Regions from separate parts of the Shewanella sp. SP1S2-4 genome, predicted to be linked through region 1. Evidence: predicted binding sites of a transcription regulator. Region 1 holds the regulator's gene; each other region holds the start of a gene.
The links. Region 1 encodes LexA, which represses DNA repair genes until DNA is damaged. Its sites were predicted from a motif close to TACTGTATNNNNATACAGTA; they were not measured.

Region 1 (5,729 bases):
CTTTTTCTTACCGCTTAACTCTTTATGGTAAGTCGCTACTTCCATCACATGGTCATAGCCTAAATACACAGGCACAAGTGTGACAGGACGTTCAATACCGCGCAGTACGCTGTTCATCGTCATGGCGATCATGCCAGTTTTGGGCGCCAATAGACGACCGGTACGTGAGCGGCCGCCTTCGGAGAAATATTCCACCGAATAACCTTTAGCAAACAGTTGATCTAAATACTCACGGAATACTGCGGTATACAGCTTGTTGCCATTAAAACTACGGCGGATAAAGAAGGCACCACCGCGACGGAACATAGGTCCAGCGGGCCAGAAGTTGAGGTTAATACCTGCGGCAATGTGCGGCGGAACCATACCTTGATAGTACAAAATATACGATAACAGCAGGTAATCCATGTGACTGCGATGGCAAGGCACATAAACAATCTCGTGACCATCGTGGTGCAACTGGCGAACTTGCTCGGCACCCTTGATATTGATCCCGCTGTAAAGCTTGTTCCATAACCAAGTTAAGAAACGCTCGGCAATACGCACTAAACTATCTGAGTAATCTGCAGCGATTTCATCGAGATACTCAATGGCTGTCTCGCGCGCTTGGGTCTCTGAAATCTTCTTACTGACGGCTTCTTCTTGAATCGCTTTACGCAACGATTCAGATTTGAGCAACGAATGAAACAGTGCTTGGCGGTTTGGCAGCACAGGCCCTGTCATCACCTTGCGTTGACGACGGAAATGCACCCGCGCGACCCGCGCTAACTTATGGGCAATCCCCATGTCGGTGCCATGCTCGTCGGCCATATAACGCAGGGATACCGCATTCGAAAACTGCACGAAGTTATGTCGACCTAAGAATAGAATCATCAAGCATTTGCGCAGCCAAGTCGGGTTTTCCCGCTCAAACACAGCCGCCTTCATAGTGTCATCTTCTTTCCCTGGTGTGCGGCCCCAATACAGGCTCACGGGTACCAATTGAATGTCTAATTCAGGGCGCTCCTTATGCACGGCTAACAAACGCATAAAGCATTCGAGGAAAGGCTCGTTACCGGCACGCTCGCCAAACAGCGGCTTACGCCCCTGGAGGCAGACAACCCGAGGCGCAATCACACCATTCGCCACTAAGGGCTCATAGGGGCTCGGTAGTCCTAACTTAGCCGTTATTTCACTCAGGGCAGCGATGTCACTCAGCGATTCCGTTTTCATCACATAAGCAAGGGGTCTGGAGGCATCCAGATTCAGATCGGCAAAGGGATCCTGAGGCACAACAATAGTGTGCACTAAGTGTTTTTGGATCCAGCGTAATGATTTCAACCAAAGAGAGTCGTGTTTAGGCATTATTCTTATGCAATTAAGTACGTTTACTAGCCCGGTAGAATACCAGACTATGGGTAATATTCGCTAATTCTCTCCAACATAGCTAAAAAGTGGTTAATACTTGCGCTGCAAATAATACTGTATATACTAACAGTAACTGTATAGAAAAACAGGAAACACCATGAGACCTTTGACGCCACGCCAAGCTGAAATTTTAGAGCTAATTAAACGAAATATTGCCGATACTGGCATGCCACCCACTCGGGCAGAAATCGCGACCCGTTTAGGTTTTAAGAGCGCCAATGCGGCTGAAGAGCATCTTAAAGCGTTGGCGAAAAAGGGCTGCATTGAGATCATGCCAGGCACATCGCGGGGCATTCGCCTACCTGCGGAAGTCGAAGATTTAACTGAAACAGGTTTACCACTTATCGGTCAAGTGGCTGCTGGCGAACCTATTCTTGCCCAAGAACATGTCGAACAGTACTACCAAGTCGACCCGAGCATGTTCCATCCCGCCGCCGATTTCTTACTGCGGGTTAAAGGCGACAGCATGAAGAATATCGGCATTCTCGAAGGAGATTTGCTGGCTGTTCATAAAGTACAACAAGCTAGAAATGGTCAAGTGGTTGTCGCTAGAGTCGACGACGATGTCACTGTTAAACGTTTCGAAAAAAAAGGCAATGTGGTCTATCTACACGCCGAAAATGAAGACTATTCCCCGATAAAAGTGGATTTAGGCTATCAAAGTTTAACAATTGAAGGACTCGCCGTCGGTGTGATCCGTAATGGAGATTGGCTATGAACAAACTACTTGGCAATGCACCCCGCCATCCGGGCTTGTGGCTCGATGAAGTCCGTGATGCCGACTATGACTGGCACCACGCACCTATCGCCTGCATGCCAACTAAGACTCAAGGCCGCCAAGAATTAATCCATCTGAGTGCGCAACTCGCCCAGTTAAGCCAACAGGGCCGTTGGTTAGTGCTCATCAACCCACCGAGTATTGGCTACAAACAAATGCTCGCCAATGCAGGCGTGCGTATGGACAGAGTCTTGCTGGTGCACGCGAAAGATGAAGTGGAAACCCTGTGGGCAATGGAAAAAGCCTTAACAAGTGGTACGTCCAGTGCGGTTATTACCTGGACCCAATCATTGGATGCACGCGATAATCGTCGCCTGCAAATTGTCGCTAAAAGTGCCCGCGCCATGGGCATAGTGCTAGAAGACGTAAACAGTCACTTACATGGCGACGTACGCATTGAGCAAGGTAGCCTCTTCGGCCAACAATCTTTTTTTAGTGCTGTACATTAAATATTCATTTAATTTTTTACCTTGAAAGCCGCCTCGCCTATGAATGTGAGGCTTTTTTTTGGCAATTTTTCAGACAATTAGATAAATAAGTGATCTTGATCAATATTTAAACAGCAAGTATGGTTGGTTTAGTCGGCGATGATATATCGCCGCCCGTGGCAAATAAATCGAGCCGTAATCGAGTTCAAAATGCCACTAAAAATAGAGAACAGATTTATTTCAGTCGTATGTGCCAGCGTGGCTAATACCAGCAGTAATAATACTTAATTAAAAGTAACAGCCGCCAACGCACGTTGAAGTCAAAAAAGCTTTTTTGGGAACTGAAGAGTTTGCATAGAGTTGAGACTTACTGTGTTGCTCTTCTTTGTAGTTGCTATTCGCAATTGGCAGAGGAGAAGTCTTGTGAAGCAATTGTTGTATTGTTTACTCGTGGTGTTATTCGCACCACCGTTGGCCGCCGCGGACATGCGGTTCAACATGACCCCTGGCGTAACCGAGATCAGTGGCAAGGTTTATCACTTGCACATGACCATCTTGTATATCTGCTGCGCCATTGGCCTTGTGGTCTTTGGCGTGATGATTTACGCCATGATCAACCACAGAAAATCCAAAGGCGCTGTCGCGTCCCACTTTCACGAAAGCACTAAAGTTGAAATCGCTTGGACGATTCTGCCATTTATCATTTTGATCTTAATGGCGATTCCTGCGACAAAAACCTTAATTGCGATGGAAGATCCCAGCGACGCCGATCTGACCGTTAAAGTCACGGGTTCCCAATGGAAATGGCATTACAGCTATTTCGATCAAGACATTGATTTTTACAGCATACTCGCAACCCCTAGAGCACAAATCGACGGTACCGAAACCAAGGGTGAACACTACCTATTGGAGGTCGATAAGCCGCTCGTTCTGCCGATAAATCGCAAAATCCGCTTTTTGATGACCTCTGAAGATGTCATCCATTCATGGTGGGTACCTGCTTTTGCCGTGAAGAAAGATGCCAACCCAGGATTTATCAATGAGGCTTGGACTCGCATCGACAAACCCGGTATTTACCGTGGTCAATGCGCCGAACTTTGCGGTAAAGACCATGGTTTTATGCCGATCGTAGTGCAAGCCATACCCGAAGCCGAGTTTGAAGCTTGGGTGACGGAGCAGAAACAAGCCGCAGGCGCGGCGGCAGAAGCCGCTCAAGCCGCTTTATCACAGACCCTTAGCAAAGATGATCTGATGACCCAAGGTGAGCAAGTTTACCTCGGGCACTGCGCAGCCTGCCACCAGCCCAATGGCGAGGGGTTACAAGGCGTATTCCCACACCTCAAAGGCAGTCCGATAGCAACGGGACCGCTCAGCGGCCACCTTGAAATTGTGCTCAACGGTAAAACGGGTACGGCTATGCAAGCCTTTAGTAAGCAATTGACTGCACAAGAAATTGCCGCTGTGATTACCTATGAGCGTAATGCTTGGGGCAATAATACTGGCGATGCTGTACAGGCCAAAGACGTCAACGAGCACATGAACGGTAGTGCAGGCACACAGGCACCTGCTACCGCACCAGCCAATACGACCCCAACTCCCGCACCTACAACTGAGCCCGCAGCAGTTGTCGACTCCGCAACCATAGTGGATCCGGCGAGCCTCCCCACTCTCACCCATGAGGCACTGATGGCCGAAGGTGAAACTGTCTACACCACCACTTGTGCGGCCTGCCATCAGTTGACGGGAGCTGGCATACCACCCGCCTTCCCCGCCCTCGCTGGCAGTGCTATCGCCACTGGGCCCGTCGCCAATCATCTCGATATTGTGATGCACGGCAAAACAGGCACGGCTATGCAAGCATTTGGCAAACAACTCAGCCCACAGCAACTCGCAGCAGTCATTACCTATGAGCGCAATGCTTGGGGCAACAATACCGGCGATACAGTGCAACCTGCTGATATCGCAAGCCATGGACAGTAGGGGATTATGATGAGCACAACGACTCAAGATCAAACCGCAGCCCATGATGACCATCATCATGGTGCGCCAAAGGGCATCATGCGCTGGGTGCTAACCACCAACCATAAAGACATTGGTACTTTGTATTTATGGTTCAGCTTCATTATGTTTTTAACCGGTGGCGCTATGGCCATGGTGATCCGCGCTGAACTGTTTCAGCCCGGATTACAATTGGTCGAGCCCAACTTCTTTAACCAAATGACCACAGTCCATGGGCTGATCATGGTATTCGGCGCGGTAATGCCCGCCTTTACTGGGCTAGCAAACTGGCTGATCCCTATGATGATTGGTGCGCCCGATATGGCGCTGCCACGGATGAATAACTGGAGTTTTTGGATCTTACCCTTCGCCTTTACCATCCTACTCAGTTCGCTGTTTATGGAAGGCGGCGGACCTAACTTTGGTTGGACTTTCTACGCGCCACTGTCTACCACTTATAGTCCTGACAGCACGGCACTCTTCGTGTTCTCTATTCATATCATGGGGATAAGTTCGATCATGGGCGCAATCAACGTGATTGTAACCATAGTGAATTTACGTGCGCCCGGCATGACATGGATGAAGTTGCCGCTGTTTGTGTGGACTTGGCTTATCACTGCATTCCTGCTGATCGCTGTGATGCCCGTACTTGCGGGCGCTGTAACTATGGTGCTGACCGATAAGTTTTTCGGCACTAGCTTCTTCGACGCCGCGGGGGGTGGCGATCCTGTGATGTTCCAGCATATCTTCTGGTTCTTCGGCCACCCCGAAGTTTACATCATGATCTTGCCGTCCTTTGGTATCATCTCAGCCATAGTGCCCGCCTTCAGTCGCAAACCCTTATTTGGCTATGCATCAATGGTTTATGCAACTGCGAGTATTGCAATTCTGTCGTTCCTCGTGTGGGCACATCATATGTTCACTACAGGTATGCCAGTGTTTGCCGAGCTGTTTTTCATGTATTGCACTATGTTGATTGCGGTGCCAACGGGGGTGAAAGTATTTAACTGGGTGGCGACTATGTGGCGCGGCTCGCTCAGCTTCGAAACCCCTATGTTGTTCGCCGTGGCCTTTATCATACTCTTCACCATTGGCGGTTTTTCGGGGTTAATGCTCGCCAT
Region 2 (5,729 bases), on a different contig from region 1:
TCTGCAAGGGCTAGTCTGGTGTGTTAGCTAACATGATAGCTAACTTGGCATGATAGTTAGCATGGCCAACAATTACCCCTTACTTTTGATTTTGCATTTTTCTGATTGAAGCTTGATTGAAGGGATGAAGGGATTAGCTGAATATCCCTTATCCCTTATCCCTTTTCTGCTTGATTCTACTATTGCAGCAGTTCCCTTGCGTTCGCTAGGGTATTGCTAGTGATAGTATCGCCACCTAACAGTCTTGCAAGCTCTTGAATGCGTTGCTCACGATCGAGCGACTTCATTGTAGTCTCTGTACTGCCCGCCTTATTAAACTTATCGACGAACATGTGTTGATGACCATTGCCCGCAACTTGCGGCAAGTGAGTCACGCACAGTACTTGGGTCGATTCCCCTAAGCTGCGTAACATGCGGCCAACCACTGCGGCGGTGGGACCGGAAATCCCGACATCCACCTCATCGAAAATCAATGTTGGCGTGGCAACTTTCTTCGCGGTAATCACTTGGATCCCTAAGCCTATCCGTGAAAGTTCACCGCCAGATGCGACTTTCGAAATCGGTTGTAAGGGTTGGCCAGGATTAGTGGTGACCATAAATTCGATATTGTCACTGCCGTTGGCTGACATTTGCTCTTGGTGAAAATTGACTTCGATAGTAAATTTACCCTTGGGCATATTCAGTTCGTGGATTGACTGAGTCACGAGTTTGTCGAGTTCTTTGGCATATCTAGCGCGGCTTTGGCTGAGTTTTTGTGCGTTGCTAAGGTAAGCGGCTCTGCTGGCATCGACCTGTAGTTGAATTTCTTCGAGCTTGCTTTCGTCACTGTCTAAGGTGCTCAGCTCTGCCTTTAATGCCAAATGATGTTCGGCCAGTTTATTTGGGCTGACATGGTGCTTACGCGCCAGTTGCATGGCTTTTGATAGCCGTTCTTCTAAATAGGCAAAGTGGGTTGGATCGAGTTCAAGCTTACTCAAATAGTGCTGTAATTCGCCTGCGCTTTCTTGCACTTGGATTAAGGCATCATTGAGCATAGTGTTGATATTGCTTAATGCAGGATCGTAGCTTTGCAGATCTTCGGCGAGGGAAACGACTCGATTAAGCAGCGACTCTATATTGTTCTCTTCGCCTTCATTGAGTATATCTAAGCTCGCCTGACAGGTATCAATCAACTCAGTGCCATTGGCCAGACGTTTGTGTTCTTGCTCAATTTCATCGAACTCATCGACTTTAAGATCAAACTCATCAAGTTCTTCTACTTGATACTGCACTAATTGTTTACGGGCAATACGTTCATGCTGGGAGGCTTCGAGTTGCTTTAGATCGGCCTCAATTTGCTTGCAGCGTTGAAAACTGGCGGCAACCGTATCGATAAGCAATCTGTGGTTGGCATAACTGTCGAGCAAGGTGAGTTGGTGTTCACTTTTTAACATCGCATGGTGCGCATGTTGACCGTGAATACCGATAAGCAACTGACCCAGTAATTTGAGTTGCGTCAGCGGCACTGGATTACCATTGATATAGGCGCGTGAACGGCCATCGCTACCAATAGTTCGACGTAGGATGCACTCATCATCGAGTTCAAGATCGTTATCTTCTAACCAACGTTTTGCCAGTGGAATATCATCCAAGGAAAAGCGGGCGCTGACCTCGGTTTTATTGGCTCCGGGGCGAACACTGCTGGCATCGGCGCGATTGCCTAGGCACAGGCCTAGCGCATCGATGGCGATTGATTTACCTGCACCAGTTTCACCTGTGATGCTGGTCATACCGGGGCGAAAATCCAGTTCTAAAAAACGGACGATTGCGAAGTTATTAATGCTGAGTTGGCAAAGCATAGTGAATTCCTGTCGAAAAACATACCAAACCACTGTATTGATAAACAGTATATACTGATTTTATATACAGTAAAGTGGCTTGGGTAAATAATCGGCATTATTGGCAGTAAATATTTTTAATTAACTGATTATGCATGGGTTCTTACTAAGCTTTCTAAGATAGGCAAACTGAAGAAAGTAACTAAGGTGCCAAATAGAATGCCCTGAGCACTGGTTGAAGCTTGAGTGTTATAGCGCTGGGCGAGCAAGTACACGCTCGCCGCAGTGGGCAGTGCGCTCAAGAGCACGCCCATGATCAGGTAGTCGCCGCCCACGCCAAAACGGCAAAGCATAAAGTAGACGAGTGCCGGTTGGATAACCAGCTTGAAGAGGTTGATAAGGCTCAGTTCGATAAAATTCTTGGGGCTAAATACGCTGCTATCTTTCTGGTAGCGCATCGCTTTGGCGAGCACCATACCGATGGCAAACAGCGCGCACGGGCTTGAGGTATTGCCAATTTGTTGGATCATTAGCGCCAGCCCTGAGGGCAGTTTTATCTCTAGCGCCGAAATGCCGACGCCAATCAAGCTACCAATAACGATAGGGTTTTTACCGACCGCCATCATCATTATGACTAAGGCGTGGTGTTGTCTTTGGGTGTTTGTGGCCAGTTCCATCGAGACTAAGGCGACGGCAAACATCAGCACGGATAATAAGCTGGCAATCGCGGCGGCGACTAACGCACTTTGCTGCTGCGGGAATAAGAGGATAAGCAGTGGAATACCAATAAATGCGGTATTACCAAAGGTGGCATTGAGGGCTCGAATGGCGGCAACCGCATGCTGTTTAGGGTTAGCAAGCAGCGAGAGCCCAAGGCAGACAAGATAAGTAATCACCATAGCCGTGCTGTAGCCCGCAATAAATCCCCATTGCAAAATTTCATCAATCGGCTGCTGGGCGAGGGCGATAAGCATGATCGCAGGGAACGCAATATAGTACACATACTGGTTTAGCACTTGATCCGTATCGACGGGCAAGAGTTTTAATTTTTGCACTAGTGTGCCGAGCAACATGATCCCGAAGACGGCAAACAGAGGGGTTAAAATGGTCATTTCCCTCACTCATCCTTACGATTAAATTTGAATAAACTCAGCCACCACCGTCATTTCTACTATCGCTATGATTTTAGGTGGGCGCTTGCCTTTTTTATGTCACGTTAGAACCAGAACTAGCGCCAGCGCAGTAAAACTCGCCACAAAATAACATATCATTTCAGTCTAAGGCTATTGCGCTATGGTCGTATAAGTGGATTAATTGATGTTTAAAACACAATGACTTAGCGTACGCTGTGATTGTTGATGACTTTATATAGTGCCTAAAGTGGGCAGCTAGAACAGAATTAGGACATGCAATGAGTGATGATTTAGGCGCTGAACTACAACTTGTCTACCTTTTTGTGCATTTAGTCAATGCGGGCAGTTTTTCGCAGGCGGCGAAGGAGCTTGATATGCCCATTGCCACAGTGAGCCGCAAGTTAGCGAAGTTGGAAGAGAAGCTCGATAAACAGCTCTTTATGCGCAGCACCCGCAAGTTACGACTGACGGAGGAAGGACTGGCGCTCTTTCAACGCTACCAGAGTGTGGTTGCCCAATTTGATGAGCTGAGTGGTGCGGGCAGCGATAAACCCGAGGGCACCTTGCGCATCGCCGCGCCGATTTCGATTATTTCCATCGTGTTTATTCAAGCATTTAATGAATTTGGCCGCCTGTATCCCGATATCCGTTTACACATTTCCCAGAGCAATGAGTTAGTGGATTTGATCGACAAGGGCATAGATGTGGCGATTGTCGGCGGGGCTCAGCCTGATTCTTCTTGGGTGTCGAGTACCTTAGGCGAGCTGGATTATTGCCTGTTTGCCACGCCAGAATACTTGGCTCAGGCACCTAAACTTGAGCATCCCGACGATCTCGAAGCCCATCAACTGATAAAAGTCTGGCCGCTGTTTAATTGGCATTTAAAGCATCCGAGCGGTGAGTCTTTCTATTTTAATGGCCCAACTAAGTTGACCCTCACGGATTTACACGGTGCGATTCAGGCGACCTTAGGCCATGGCGGGATCTTGTATGGTCCCGAACTATTTGTAAAACAGCAGATTAAAGAAGGGAAACTTAAAGTATTATTACCAGAATGGATTGGCGAGCAGAGGCGGATTTCGATTTTATATCATCAGCGCAGCCAGCAGCCGCTAAAGGTAAGAGTCTTTATTGAGTTTATGCAGTCAAAGGCGCCAGAGTTATTCTCTATGCGTTGATTTAACGAGGGGGAACTGATTTTTAACGTCTTTTAGGTTTTACCGTGTTTTTGCTCATAGTATTTTGCGTTTGTTTCGCGTCCTGCAAGCTGGAGCGTGTCGCGGGTAATATGCCGAGTTCTAAGAAGTATCCCACTAAACGCCGCAGTTCGAATAAAGAACCGATACGCTGCTGATCTTTGATAGTCAGTTTCCAACTGTCAGTTCGTCCTTCGCTATTGGTTAAGACAAATCCTTGATAAACAATCTTTTTCATTGGAATAACTCAATATTGGCTGATGGAACTTGCTAGCTTTAGTTTTACTCGTTTTGGGCTTGCTTGAAAGTGATTGCTGTCGAGACTAGAGGCTTATTGTTTAGAAACATTATTAAGAAACATTGTTTAGACATATTGTTTAGAAATAAGGGTGCCTGAGTTACCCCAAGCACCCCATCAATTAAGCGACGCTGATGCCGATATTTGATACGCCCGCTTCGATAATGTCTTTGCGTAAACCTTTGACCAGTTCCGCAGTGATCTTTGGATTTTCTTCGATAATTTCCAGCAGAGAATTTTGTAACTCTTTCTCTTCTTCCATAACTTCATGGGCAAAAACAAAATCATCTAATGCTTCATCGACTAAATCGACATCGCTGATGGCTTCGATATAGTTAGCCACTGTGCTCGATGACAGTTTGCTGATATTGACGATATCTTCTTCAATCTTGCCTTGAATCGCACCCAATAAGGTTGATATGGCGACCACAGCGTCCATGGCTGGATAGACGCCATAGGCTTCAAAATCAGCGGGTTCAGGGGTGTTATCTTCAAGACGTTGCAGATGCACATCGATATTGAATTTAAGCTTAGGATCGTACAGGGATTGCCACAGTAGCTCTAACGCAGTACTCAACACAGCAGGGTCACCAAACTCACAGACTTCGGAAAACAGTTGATAGTTGGGCAACATGCGTTGGCAAAGTGCAGTGGCGAAGAGTTGTTTTTGTGGCAGTGTTAACGCCTTAAGACGTTTAAAGAAGCCCGTTTTTTTGGTCATCTGTTATTTCCGCTGATAGCTGTGATATCACTTGATTTGCCGCAGATTCTACCTTAGTTAACTCATCAAGTAACTCTAGTATTTCGGGTTCGAGATCTTCGACCGCTGTTTCACGTTTTAGCGCCGATTCTATTTCTTGGCATAATCTTTGGGTTGTTGGCACGCCGCAGTAGCAGCTCGCACCATGTAGTTTATGGATTGTACTGAGCATGACGGGATGATCGTTTTGACTCAGCGCGGTTTGAATCGTCGAAACGGTTTGCGGTAAAGAGTCGAGCAACATTCTCAGCATGTCTAAGGCGAGGTCTGCTTTGTGATTAGCTTGAGTTAAGCATAAATCCCAGTTCAGCGTATGCAGGTCAAAATGGGTGAATTTAGGCCGAGTGATCCAGCGATGGATAACGTCTTTGAGCGCCGCTTCATCAATAGGTTTCGGTAAATATCCATCCATGCCACTGCCTAAAATCAGCTCGCGTTCTTCAGCAATCGCATGGGCCGTCACGGCAATAATTGGCGTGTTACGGTTCATCGAGCCTTGGCGAATTTGCTTAGTGGCGCTGATAC
Region 3 (5,729 bases), on a different contig from region 1:
CTGATGATGACTCTTTGATTACCATCTAAACGATAGCTAACCACACTGCCCACAGGGATTTGGCGGAAAAATATTGGCGAGCCAACATCCAACGAACCGAGTTTGTCTGAGGTCAGTTCGACCATCACACCTTCTGAACCGATTTGCATCGGCGGCGGTTGGCGTTCAGCTTCGAAGAAGGTTGACGCATTACCTTTACCCGGTTGAATCGCGATGTAGTTACCTGAGAACAGCGCATCTAAGCCTTCAACGCCTGTGATGCTGGCCTTAGGGGTGACCAGCCAGAAGAGAGTTTCCTTATTTAAGAAAGGCTTAGCACGGTAGTCCATCATGACTTTAACGTTTACGCCCTTGAGATCTTCATCTATTCCTATGTCTTTGACTTTACCGACAGTCAAGCCTTGGTATTTGACTAAGGTTTTACCTACGTCAATCCCAGTGGCGCTCGGAAAGTGAATTTGAATTTCAACGCCCGATTCTTTAATGCTCTTAATGCCCAGCCACGCACCCAATGCCAACGCGACAATAGGCAGTAGCCAAATGGGCGAAAAGAGTTTTTTCTTTACAACTTTCGGCGATTCAATTTGTGTCATCTTGAGGTTCCAATCGATCCCAGAGTAAACGAGTGTCTAACACTTTTGCGGCTAACTGAGTTAACAGAATAACCAAGGCAAATGCGGTCGCTGCAGGCGCGGGTTTAGCGTCGAGTAGTTGTCCCATATTCACTAATGCCACTGTGATTGAGATGACAAATAAATCGAGCATAGACCAACGACCAATCCATTCGATGATGTGAAAACCCACCATCAATTTCTTTTTTGAAATCGGAATATCAAAGCTGATCGCGCACAGATAAATGGATAAGCCAATGATTTTAATCCATGGCACTAAAATACTGGCAGTAAAAACTATCACGGCAATGGGCAACATATCTGAATGCACTAGATGCAAAATGCCCGAAAAAATGGTGTCGTGCCGCACTTGCCCTTGGTTGGTCAGCATAGTGATAGGGTAAATGTTGGCAGGCACCAGCAAGATGGCAGCGGTAATCAACAAAGCCCAACTTTTTTGCAGGCTGGAATAGTCCCTGACCTGCAACTCAGCTTCACAGCGTTGGCAGTGGCTGAGGTCACTACTATTGAGCTGGCGGCAGACCTTACACAGACACAGGCCGATATCTTTACCTTGTTGCTTCATATCAGCGATGACCTTCCAATAACGTCCACATGTGCTCTAAGTCGTACTCTCGTTGCAGAAACAAAGTCACGAGAAACAACATAGTGAAGCAAAATGTGCCCATACCAAAATAAATGTCAGAAAAATCAGAAAGCTGGAACGATGAAACCAAAAAGCTGATCACATAAATTTCCAGCATAGTGAGTTGTGATAATACGCCATGAAACTTCAATAATTGCTTCAATGAGTTACGCCAAAAAATACGACTCAGTCCCCATTTCACAATCAAAATCTGCGTCAGTATCGATAACAGTAATAAGCCTGGACCAATCACTGCGGCGGCAAGCACGGCTAAACCAACAACCCAATAACCTTGGTCAAATACCGCAAACGCGCCCTGAAAAACTGTGGTGGTGCGAATACTGCCGAAAAAGTGAATTTCGAGTACGGGTAAAAAATTGGCAGGAAAATAAAACACTAATGCCGAGATACATAGGGCGAGCATGCCATTTACAGAGCAGTACGGAGTGTCATAAAGTGCAGTACTGCAACGGGGGCAAAGGGCTCTGACACCGCTTGGCAAGGCACGTTTGCGGACTGCTAAATCGCAGGAACGACAAAGGATTACTGAATTTTCTGCTGCGTTTTCATGCATATAAAAATATATATTAGCCTAAATAGGAGTAATAACAGCGAGATCGGTGCAAAGTGTAGTGCTAATCAGCCGTTCTGCACAGTCTAGCGCTTTATAATCTTGGCAACGAAAGTACGCTAATAATATCAGATTAATCAGAACACTTGCATCACAAGTTCAATCTATGTCACTCTAGTTACTGTATATAAAAACAGTGCGAGGGCAGTCATGGCAGTAATAACACAGTTTGTCGTGGTCAGAGAAGGGGTTGAAAAGATGACATTCACATCTAAGAAGGAGGCTGATGCCTACGATAAGATGCTCGATATCGCCGATAACCTTATCCCCTTCATTCAAAAAGCTGATTTAGGTATAGATGAAAGCGTGGGCGAAAAGCTCGCATTCTATTTTGCTAACAATAAAGATGAGCTGACGAACTTGCTTAAAGGTGTCGTTCAGGTTAATAGTACGCCAACGAATCCACCTGCTGCGAAAAAAGCGGCTAAAAAGACCGAAGCAGCAGAATAAAATTGTTAGGAAATGTAATGAAATCGAAATTTTATGAGTCACTTAACCGTCAAGCCTTGGCCTTATTGGAAGGGGAAGACGACCTTGTTGCGGCAATGGCGAATTTTTCAGCCTTACTCAATGATAATTTGACTGAGCTGAACTGGGTGGGATTCTACGTTATGCGTGGCGAACAACTCGTATTAGGCCCATTTCAAGGTAAAGTGGCTTGTACACGTATTCCGTTAGGAAAAGGCGTGTGTGGTACGGCGGCATTCACCAATCAAACCCAGCGAGTGGCCGATGTACATCAATTTGATGGCCATATTGCCTGTGATTCTGCCAGTAATTCTGAAATCGTTGTGCCAGTTTGTGCTCAAGGTAACGTGGTTGCCGTGCTCGATATTGACAGCCCAATCTTCGATCGTTTCGACGAAGAAGACCAAAAGGGGCTGGAATTACTGGTTAAAAGTTTTGAAAACTGCCTATTTGATTAATTTGCGTACAATAACGCATAATTCATAGTCGCAATCGGTGGCGTGCGCCTTATAATATGCGCCTGCACGCATTAAGCTGGTTTGATTGGCATGCAATGAATAAGCTTAGTGTTTTGAGCTGTAAAAATTTGTTAAGGTATATTTTTTTTAACTTTAGTAAACGCGGCTAGGATGCTAATTTGTACGTTGACTCAATATTGAGTTTAACGAAGATAAACGACACGTAAGAAGTTGATATATATCACCTCGAATCGATGTCCCTTTTTGACTGTGGAAGTAATGATGGAATCAACAGAAAAGTTGACCGACACCAATGCAATTTTGGCGTATTTGTATGAAACATTTCCTTTGTGCTTTATTGCTGAAGGTGAAACTAAGCCATTAAAAATCGGATTGTTTCAAGATTTGGCTGAAAGGTTGGCTGATGATTCTAAAGTCAGTAAAACTCAGCTCAGAGTTGCCTTAAGACGTTACACCAGCAGCTGGCGCTATTTAAAGTGCGTTAAAGCGGGCGCACAACGCGTTAATCTGGATGGCGAACCTTGCGGCGAGTTAGAGCAAGAGCACATTGACCATGCTCAAGCCATGTTGAAAGAGAGTCAGGATAAAGCGAAAGCGAAACGTGCAGCACTCGCACCTAAGCCTGCGGCGAAGAAAGCACCTAAAAAGGTGGCTGTTCCTCAACGTGCTAAAACTGAGCGTCCTGCTAAGCCTGCGCCTAAAGCAGCGCCAGTCGTAAATTATGTCCAAGCACAATTGACTGATTTAACGAAAAAACAACGCGTCAATGTTAAGTTAGGTATGACACCCGTAGCCGGTGTGATTACTGATATTAACAAGGAAGATATTCATGTTCAGCTTGATAGTGGCCTAACGATTAAAGTTAGAGCAGAACATATCCTGCTGTAATCATTTTTTAAAACGGAGTAACTTGTTGATGCGAAAACTCACTTTGGCTACCTCGATCGCCACTGTTTTTGTCGGATTTTCGGCTTGGGCCGTACCACCCACGATTCAAATCAGCGAGTTACCCACTCTCAAGCAGGAAGCGCAACATAAGGTCGCGAGCAAAAGGGTAACGGACTTATACACTCGTTCGCACTATCATAGATTTAATCTTGATGATGCCTTTTCTACGCAAATTTTTGACCGTTACCTGCAGCAGTTAGACTATCGCCGCAATGTGTTAACCCAAGCGGATGTTGATAGCTTCAAACCTTATGCTACCCAATTCGATGACATGCTCAGTTCTGGTGAACTTGAGCCTGCCTATAAAATGTTTGATATCGTCCAAAAGCGTCGTTATGAAGGCTTTGTCTATGCTTTATCCCTACTGGATAAAGAGATGGACTTCTCCGCCCCTGGCGATGCCTATGAGTATGATCGTGACGATGCGGCATGGCCAAAAGATCAAGCCGAGATCAATGAGTTATGGCGTCAACGTGTTAAATACGATGCGCTAAATCTGAAACTCACAGGTAAAAAATGGCCTGAGATTGTTGAGATCCTGCAAAAGCGTTACAACAACGCCATCAAACGTTTGACTCAAACCAACAGTGAAGACGTGTTCCAAGGCGTGATGAATGCCTTCTCACGCAGCATTGAGCCGCATACGAGTTACCTGTCACCACGCAATGCTGAACGTTTCCAAATGGAAATGAATTTAAGCCTTGAAGGGATTGGTGCTCAACTGCAACTTGAAGACGATTACACTGTGATTAAAAGCTTAATTGCTGGCGGCCCTGCGGCTGGCAGCGAAAAACTGTCGCCAGAAGACAAGATTGTCGGCGTCGGTCAAGAAGGCGGTGAAATTGTTGATGTGATCGGCTGGCGTTTAGACGACGTGGTTGATCTGATCAAAGGACCTAAGGGCAGTAAAGTCGTACTGCAAATTTTACCGAAGAAAGGTGGTTCGAATGCTAAGCCATTCGACGTTACCTTAGTACGCGATAAAATTCGTCTTGAAGACAGAGCGGCAACCTCTAAGGTGATTGAACCTAAAGATGGCGAGTACGCTAATCGCAAAGTCGGTGTGATCCATATTCCTGGTTTCTACATGAATCTGTCACAGGACGTTGAAAAAGAGCTAGTGAAGTTAAACGAAGCCAAAGTTGAAGGCATAGTCATCGACCTTAGAGGTAACGGTGGTGGTGCATTAACAGAAGCCGTGTTGCTGACGGGACTCTTTATCGATATGGGTCCTGTGGTGCAAATTCGTGATGCCGATGGCCGTGTGTCTGCGCACCGTGATAACGATGGCAAAACCAGTTATGCCGGTCCTTTAACTGTTATGGTTGACCGTTACAGTGCTTCAGCCTCTGAGATTTTTGCTGCCGCATTGCAAGATTATGACCGCGCGCTGATTGTTGGTGAGTCTAGCTTTGGTAAAGGTACAGTGCAGCAGCATAAGAGCTTAGGCCGTATCTACGACATGTATGAAAAGCCAATTGGTCATGTGCAATACACGATTCAAAAGTTCTATCGGATCAATGGCGGCAGCACTCAGCTTAAAGGTGTGACACCAAACATTGCTTACCCAAGTGCGTTAGAGCCAGGTGAGTACGGCGAAGCTGAAGAGAAAAATGCCTTGCCTTGGGATAAAGTGCCAATGGCGCAATATGGCACGCTCAATGATGTGACGCCTGAGTTAGTGACTAGCCTTGAGGCCAAGCACCTTAACCGCATCAAAAGCAGCGTAGAGTTTGCTTATATCAATCAAGATATTGCCGACTTTAAAAAGCACCACAAAGAGAAGACAGTTTCTCTGGTTGAAAGTGAGCGCATTGCCTCCCGCGAAGCCGATGAGAAGAAAGTCCTCGATAGAACGAACGAGCGCCGAGTCGCCAATGGTTTAGCACCGGTTAAATCCATGGAAGACATTAAAGACGACGCCGAATTGCCAGACGCATTTTTAG
Region 4 (5,729 bases), on a different contig from region 1:
TGAAGCAGTCGATCACCGCAATAATGGTGTGTCGGCCTTCTTTCAACATGGCATCGACTGGGGTTGAGTCAAATTCCCATACATCGTTTGGCGCTGCCATCCATGGATAGGTTTGCTCAACCGCAGTGCGGTATTTATCGTTGAATTTTTTGGGGTTTGTGGTGAATGTAAAAGCCGCTTGATTCTGGCTTATCCATTTATTCACCCAGCGGCGAATACTGGAGATACTTGGGATCTGCCAAGGCATGTCGGTTTTTATCGCATAGATCTCGGCTAGCTTTTTAAGCTGCTTTGCCTTGCCCGCCAGGTGCGGTTTGGCGGTGATCAGCCCCTTTAAGAAGTCGGCTAAATCGGGCTCGTCATTCAATAAACAGGGACGCTCAGCTTTGTATTTGCCTGCGAGTGCGCTAACGCCCTCTTTTGCTAAGACCTTTTCCCAACGGCGGAGAGTTACAACTGAAACGCTGCTAATCACTGAGAATACCCACTCAGGTAGTGCAATCGAACGCTGGGCGTACGCTTCGCAGAATGTTTTTTCACCATCAACGAGCTTACGAACCTCAAGGTAAGGCATGCAAAATTTAGCCTTGGCATTGACGATCAGCATCTTTGCATCAGCCCGCTTTTGCGCTTTATCAGGTAGATTTATAAACTGCTGAATGCTCTTAGCTTTTTCTGTTTGACTCACGGCAGGTATTTGTAGTTTGGCAACTGCAGATCCCGCACGCATCAGAGACGATGGAGATTTGGCTATCTGCTCCGCTTCCTGTTTTGCCAGCTTCTGACGAGCCTCAAGGGGCAGACTATTTAGGTGATATTCAAATCCCCCACCTAGCCCTTGTCGCCTTTGCTTTTGCCAGTTCTCATGTTTTGCCCTATCGCGGACGCGTCTATCCCCGACATCCAATAGCTCTGCAATTTCTACAGTGCTAAACCATTCCTTAGTCATGGTGCTCTCCCACTAAATCAACACCAAGGTATTCAGATAAAGCAGCCATGATCTGAATGGCTTTTAAGCGTTTAGGTTTACGGCCTGTATTAGGTGCAAACCATTGAACGCACTTCTGAACCGTCCTTGGGTTGTATCCATGCGTAATCGCCCACACACGGCAGCTTTGTCCATTTGCGAGCAAGGCTGCATGTATATGACGAGCGCTTTCTATCTTCATAAGAATTACCGTGCTAATATTTTGATTACGTTCGCATTGCGAACGAACGCAGTTTAACTACAATACGTTACGCACTGCGTAACGTATTGCGAATATAGATCCAAGTCAGACACAAATCAACAGCTTTTTGTTTTTTTGCGCAGAAAATTACGCACTAAAGTTATTTTAGTGCGCAAAAGATTGATGTGGTTTCGGTTTGAATATTCAGTAAACCATTACTTATTCGGTAGTTTTTAAGTAATAACTATTGCTCTCTTGAGCGTTAAATAGATTTTGGTTCGAGGAAAATAATGAAGTCGGAAGCCTTACATTCAGATCCAACTTTAGATCCGACTTCCACAACTGAAGTCGGCACTCTTGCTGACCGCATTTCGGAAGCAATTGGGAAGCATAGTGTTCGTGAGTTCGCCATTAAAATTGGCGTATCTGAAGGCACCCTGCGTAATCTAATCAAAGGTGGAGAACCTAAGTTAGACACCGCAATACGTATTGCAGAAGAGGCTGGCGTGAGTATTCGTTGGCTTGCAACTGGCAATGGTCCTAAATACCCCAATCGCCAACGCGATGACATTTCCCAGGAAGGTATTGTTTACGTCCACCAAGACCAGTTCAATGAAGAGTATTATTTGATTGAAGGCTATGACGTGGTGGTAAGCACTGGGCATGGCGCGTTTAATGATGAGACTGGTGTACGCAGACGACTTTCATTTAGAAAGAACTGGCTTAAATACCGTGGTTTAAAGCCTGAGAATCTTAAAGTCGTCTATGCCAAAGGTAATTCGATGGAGCCCGCTATACACAGCGGAGATAGCTTACTGGTTGATATCAGCAAGACTACGCTAGAAGATGGCTGTATCTTCGTGTTACGCCTGGGCGACGATCTTTATGCTAAGCGCTTGCAGAAACTGTTTGATGGCGGCATAGAGATAATCAGTGATAACAAGGAGTATAAATCTCAGATTGTCTCTGCGGGGGAACTGCCAATGCTGCAAATTATTGGCAAAGTCGTTTGGATGGGTAAAAACCTCGATTAAATCTTTAACAGTTCCGAGTTTATCAATCTTAATGACCTATGATTTTTTTTCAAAGCTGGCGCATTGTTTATGCTCCGGCTTTGTTTTTATCAATCCTAGTGAATCACTTCCGACTTAACACATCACTCGAACAACTCTTGTACACCAAGGCTTCCCGCCTAGTTTCAACTAATCTCGGCTGTTCTCACTTATTGTCAATCCATTTGACTGGTTACATCTTCACTGCGTTGTAAGCCATTCGACTTGAGTAACAGATACGGCTAATTTGATGAAAGCTAAATTAAAATCAGTCACATATTGCGTGTTGAATTGGACACTTTAACGTTTAAAAAGCAATGAACGGCGATCAAATCTCGTTGAATAACTTGTTGGCGCTAAGCTAAAACCTAGCATAGACCAGTGATTAATACTCTAGCACTCCTTAATTATCCTACTTTCGAAGCTAAGATACGCTTCAACGCCATTAATAGTTCACTTTTACAGTAAATGTCTTCTATATACGACATACGACGTATAGACAGCTTAACCTTTAACTTGCTTACGGTGCATACTTGCTAGCCAATCTTTAGTCGGACATGGTGACGTATGCCATACCGAAGAAAGAAGCGTTCGTTAATCGCCGACCATACAGTAATGTGCCTCACGGTTTAAGCCTTGAGGTTTACCAAAGCTCCATATCCCTCTTTATGCTGCGATAACTTAACACTGCACCACTATGTTGGCTTACCAAACTAACCCAATGCTTATCAATCAGTAGAAAAGAGGAATTAAACCCGCAGCAATATTTGGTAGCGCTTTATATTTAAATTGTTTAAGTCTATTTATTGACTCTGAGCTCAACTGATTTCCCAAAAGTGCTTATTTTTTAACGAGTGATTTCAATTTTATAGCAATTTCACCCTGCGAACGGTAGCGGCGTTCAAAGCTATATTGCGAATTGTTAAGTGGTTTTTCACTAAAAATGTCGAATTCTGCACCACGATGCACATTAGATGAGCACTTAACAGCATAATTACACTTTTTTTAGTAACTCGAGTTGACTCATCCCACAGAGCGTTTTACTATGCGCTCCGTTCTCAACGAGTCGCTACGACTGTGTGAAACGATTCCCCTGTAGTTCAGTCGGTAGAACGGCGGACTGTTAATCCGTATGTCACTGGTTCAAGTCCAGTCAGGGGAGCCAATTTAACTCAGAGTAAAAGCAAGTAAGAACAAGCAGTAACAATATGTAATCGATTCCCCTGTAGTTCAGTCGGTAGAACGGCGGACTGTTAATCCGTATGTCACTGGTTCAAGTCCAGTCAGGGGAGCCAATTACATTATTACACTGCTGTTTTAAAACGATTCCCCTGTAGTTCAGTCGGTAGAACGGCGGACTGTTAATCCGTATGTCACTGGTTCAAGTCCAGTCAGGGGAGCCAATTTAAAACACAGAATAAAGTCGATAGTCATATCGCACCCGATTCCCCTGTAGTTCAGTCGGTAGAACGGCGGACTGTTAATCCGTATGTCACTGGTTCAAGTCCAGTCAGGGGAGCCATATTCAAAGTGTTATTTCTTAAAAGTCGATAGCAATATCGCACCCTCTACTCCCCTGTAGTTCAGTCGGTAGAACGGCGGACTGTTAATCCGTATGTCACTGGTTCAAGTCCAGTCAGGGGAGCCATATTTTCTAATTCAACAACCCATTCCTCAGTTTCACTCCTGCTTGGCAACTTATTCTTTTCGTTTTGTTTTTAAGCAAATGCAGTTACACTGTTACCAGCTTATTAAACAAATTTCTGAGTATCTTCACACAGATAGCGGTTTTTAAGCATTCTTGACTTAAACTTATCCTGTTCGTACTCACCAAAATCTAGAGCGGATTTTTATGGCCATGTCAAAATCATATCCAATTTTTTTACTGCTTATTTTTTTAGGTCTTTTTGCTTGGGTGTATCAAAGTGAAAACAGTCAATTGCAAGTCCAACAGCAGCAAGAACTCGATAGTTTTAAATCCAGCTTAATCCGCTACCAAGAATGGCAAGGTAATGGCACTGAACTCTTCAAAAAACTATCTCAAGACTACCAATTTCAGTTCTTCCAATATATTGATGATACCGACGGGCAACTGAGCCATACCGAAGGCAGCTTAGACAGCCAACACTCCCATCCTTTAGCCAGTTTATTTTCCATCGACCTCAGCCACACACAAAAATTGGCCGCGGGTCGTTTACAAGTCAAACTCAGCGCCAATCAAGCCATTGATACGGCAATTAGCAACACTGAAAAACTTGGCCTCATGTTGCTAGTGGCTTATCTGACATTACTGTTAGTGTTTGTTCTATTAATGTCAAAACATAGGGCAGCAATACGTTATGCTGCTGATTATATTTCCAAAATACCTGAGTTAGGGTTTTCTGCAGTCGCATCATCAAAGCTGACTGGCGAGCTCAACCCTATTGGTATTTCCCTTGAAGAATGTCGCCTGCAACTTAAAACTCAAATCGATAAGCTCAATCAAGAAAACGAAAAGCTACATAAAGCCGCCTATCAAGACACAGTGACAGGTTTTAGCACCCGCACAGGATTTACAAAAAAACTAGAAACCATTAGTAATCCAAATATTCCTCAATTGGGCTTGATGGCTATGGTTAAAGCGACCGAGTTGGCGCAAATAAACCAGAAACAAGGGCGAACAGCGGGAGATGATTATCTCGCAAGAGTCGCCAATTGCATCCGTAAAGCCTGTAGCAGCTATCCTGATGCCGAATATTTTCGAGTAGCGAGTGCTGATTTTGCAGTGTTTATTCCAGAAGTTATGCTCAAAGATGCACCGAAATTTTTAGACCAGCTAAAAATTTACCTCGATGAATATCAGCAGATGACAAAAGCGGAATCCGTTGCCCATATAGGCTTAGTACCCTACAACCAAGGAGTGGAAGCGGCTAATTTACTGACCATTGCCGATACTGCGGTCAGCATAGCGCAAACCCTTGGGCCCAATAGCTATCATATCCAAGAAAAACTCAATGGTGATGAACAATTTGGAGACGATCGCTGGAAGATGGCGATCAATGATTTAGTCACTCGCCAAGCATTAAAATTTTACCAGCAACCTATTCAGCCGTGTCGCACTGATGTCGAAGTTTACCGCGAGTTATTAGCCCGTTTTTATAATAGCGAAGGCAAATTCTTACCTACCACCACAGTGATTGCCATGGCTGAACGTCACGGCATGAGCACTGAGTTAGATAAACTGGTGGTGATCAGTGCATTAAGAATACTTAAGGAAAACCCGACCATTACCGGTAACTTTGGTATCAATATCAGCGCATTTTCGGCCCATCAAGACATGTTTGTCGCTTGGTTGAAGGACATATTAGGTAAGCAAAAATACATCGCCTCGCGCTTAGTATTTGAGATCAACGAGTCCGGCATGCAGTCTAACTTAGGGGCGAGTTATAAGTTTGTCCGCGAAGTGCACAGCGTCGGTTCGCGGGTGTCGATTGAGCGTTTTGGTATGAGTTTTACCTCCTTCAAATTC

Region 2: a site for LexA is predicted at 1,869-1,888, ahead of recN (DNA repair protein RecN). Genes of this name have one in related genera too.
Region 3: a site for LexA is predicted at 2,008-2,027, ahead of Q4Q52_RS14325 (YebG family protein). Genes of this name have one in related genera too.
Region 4: a site for LexA is predicted at 1,360-1,379, ahead of Q4Q52_RS05830 (S24 family peptidase). Genes of this name have one in related genera too.

Annotation. Positions count from the first base shown of each region.
Region 1 covers NZ_JAUOET010000005.1:143,918-149,646, reverse strand. The annotation lists gene plsB (glycerol-3-phosphate 1-O-acyltransferase PlsB) at 1-1,341, opposite strand, end outside; gene lexA (transcriptional repressor LexA) at 1,502-2,122, shown strand; gene Q4Q52_RS07715 (cell division inhibitor SulA) at 2,119-2,631, shown strand; gene coxB (cytochrome c oxidase subunit II) at 3,034-4,590, shown strand; gene ctaD (cytochrome c oxidase subunit I) at 4,600-5,729, shown strand, end outside.
Region 2 covers NZ_JAUOET010000024.1:55,780-61,508, forward strand. The annotation lists gene Q4Q52_RS17850 (phosphatidylglycerophosphatase A) at 1-31, shown strand, start outside; gene recN (DNA repair protein RecN) at 180-1,838, opposite strand; gene Q4Q52_RS17860 (AEC family transporter) at 1,967-2,929, opposite strand; gene Q4Q52_RS17865 (LysR family transcriptional regulator) at 3,229-4,128, shown strand; gene Q4Q52_RS17870 (DUF3319 domain-containing protein) at 4,151-4,384, opposite strand; gene Q4Q52_RS17875 (YjaG family protein) at 4,566-5,165, opposite strand; gene barA (two-component sensor histidine kinase BarA) at 5,140-5,729, opposite strand, start outside.
Region 3 covers NZ_JAUOET010000015.1:58,711-64,439, reverse strand. The annotation lists gene Q4Q52_RS14340 (MlaD family protein) at 1-593, opposite strand, end outside; gene Q4Q52_RS14335 (paraquat-inducible protein A) at 580-1,197, opposite strand; gene Q4Q52_RS14330 (paraquat-inducible protein A) at 1,199-1,831, opposite strand; gene Q4Q52_RS14325 (YebG family protein) at 2,039-2,338, shown strand; gene Q4Q52_RS14320 (GAF domain-containing protein) at 2,356-2,814, shown strand; gene proQ (RNA chaperone ProQ) at 3,097-3,723, shown strand; gene prc (carboxy terminal-processing peptidase) at 3,752-5,729, shown strand, end outside.
Region 4 covers NZ_JAUOET010000003.1:369,128-374,856, forward strand. The annotation lists gene Q4Q52_RS05820 (DNA-binding protein) at 1-949, opposite strand, end outside; gene Q4Q52_RS05825 (hypothetical protein) at 942-1,169, opposite strand; gene Q4Q52_RS05830 (S24 family peptidase) at 1,460-2,203, shown strand; tRNA gene Q4Q52_RS05835 (tRNA-Asn) at 3,311-3,386, shown strand; tRNA gene Q4Q52_RS05840 (tRNA-Asn) at 3,441-3,516, shown strand; tRNA gene Q4Q52_RS05845 (tRNA-Asn) at 3,549-3,624, shown strand; tRNA gene Q4Q52_RS05850 (tRNA-Asn) at 3,668-3,743, shown strand; tRNA gene Q4Q52_RS05855 (tRNA-Asn) at 3,794-3,869, shown strand; gene Q4Q52_RS05860 (GGDEF domain-containing protein) at 4,074-5,729, shown strand, end outside.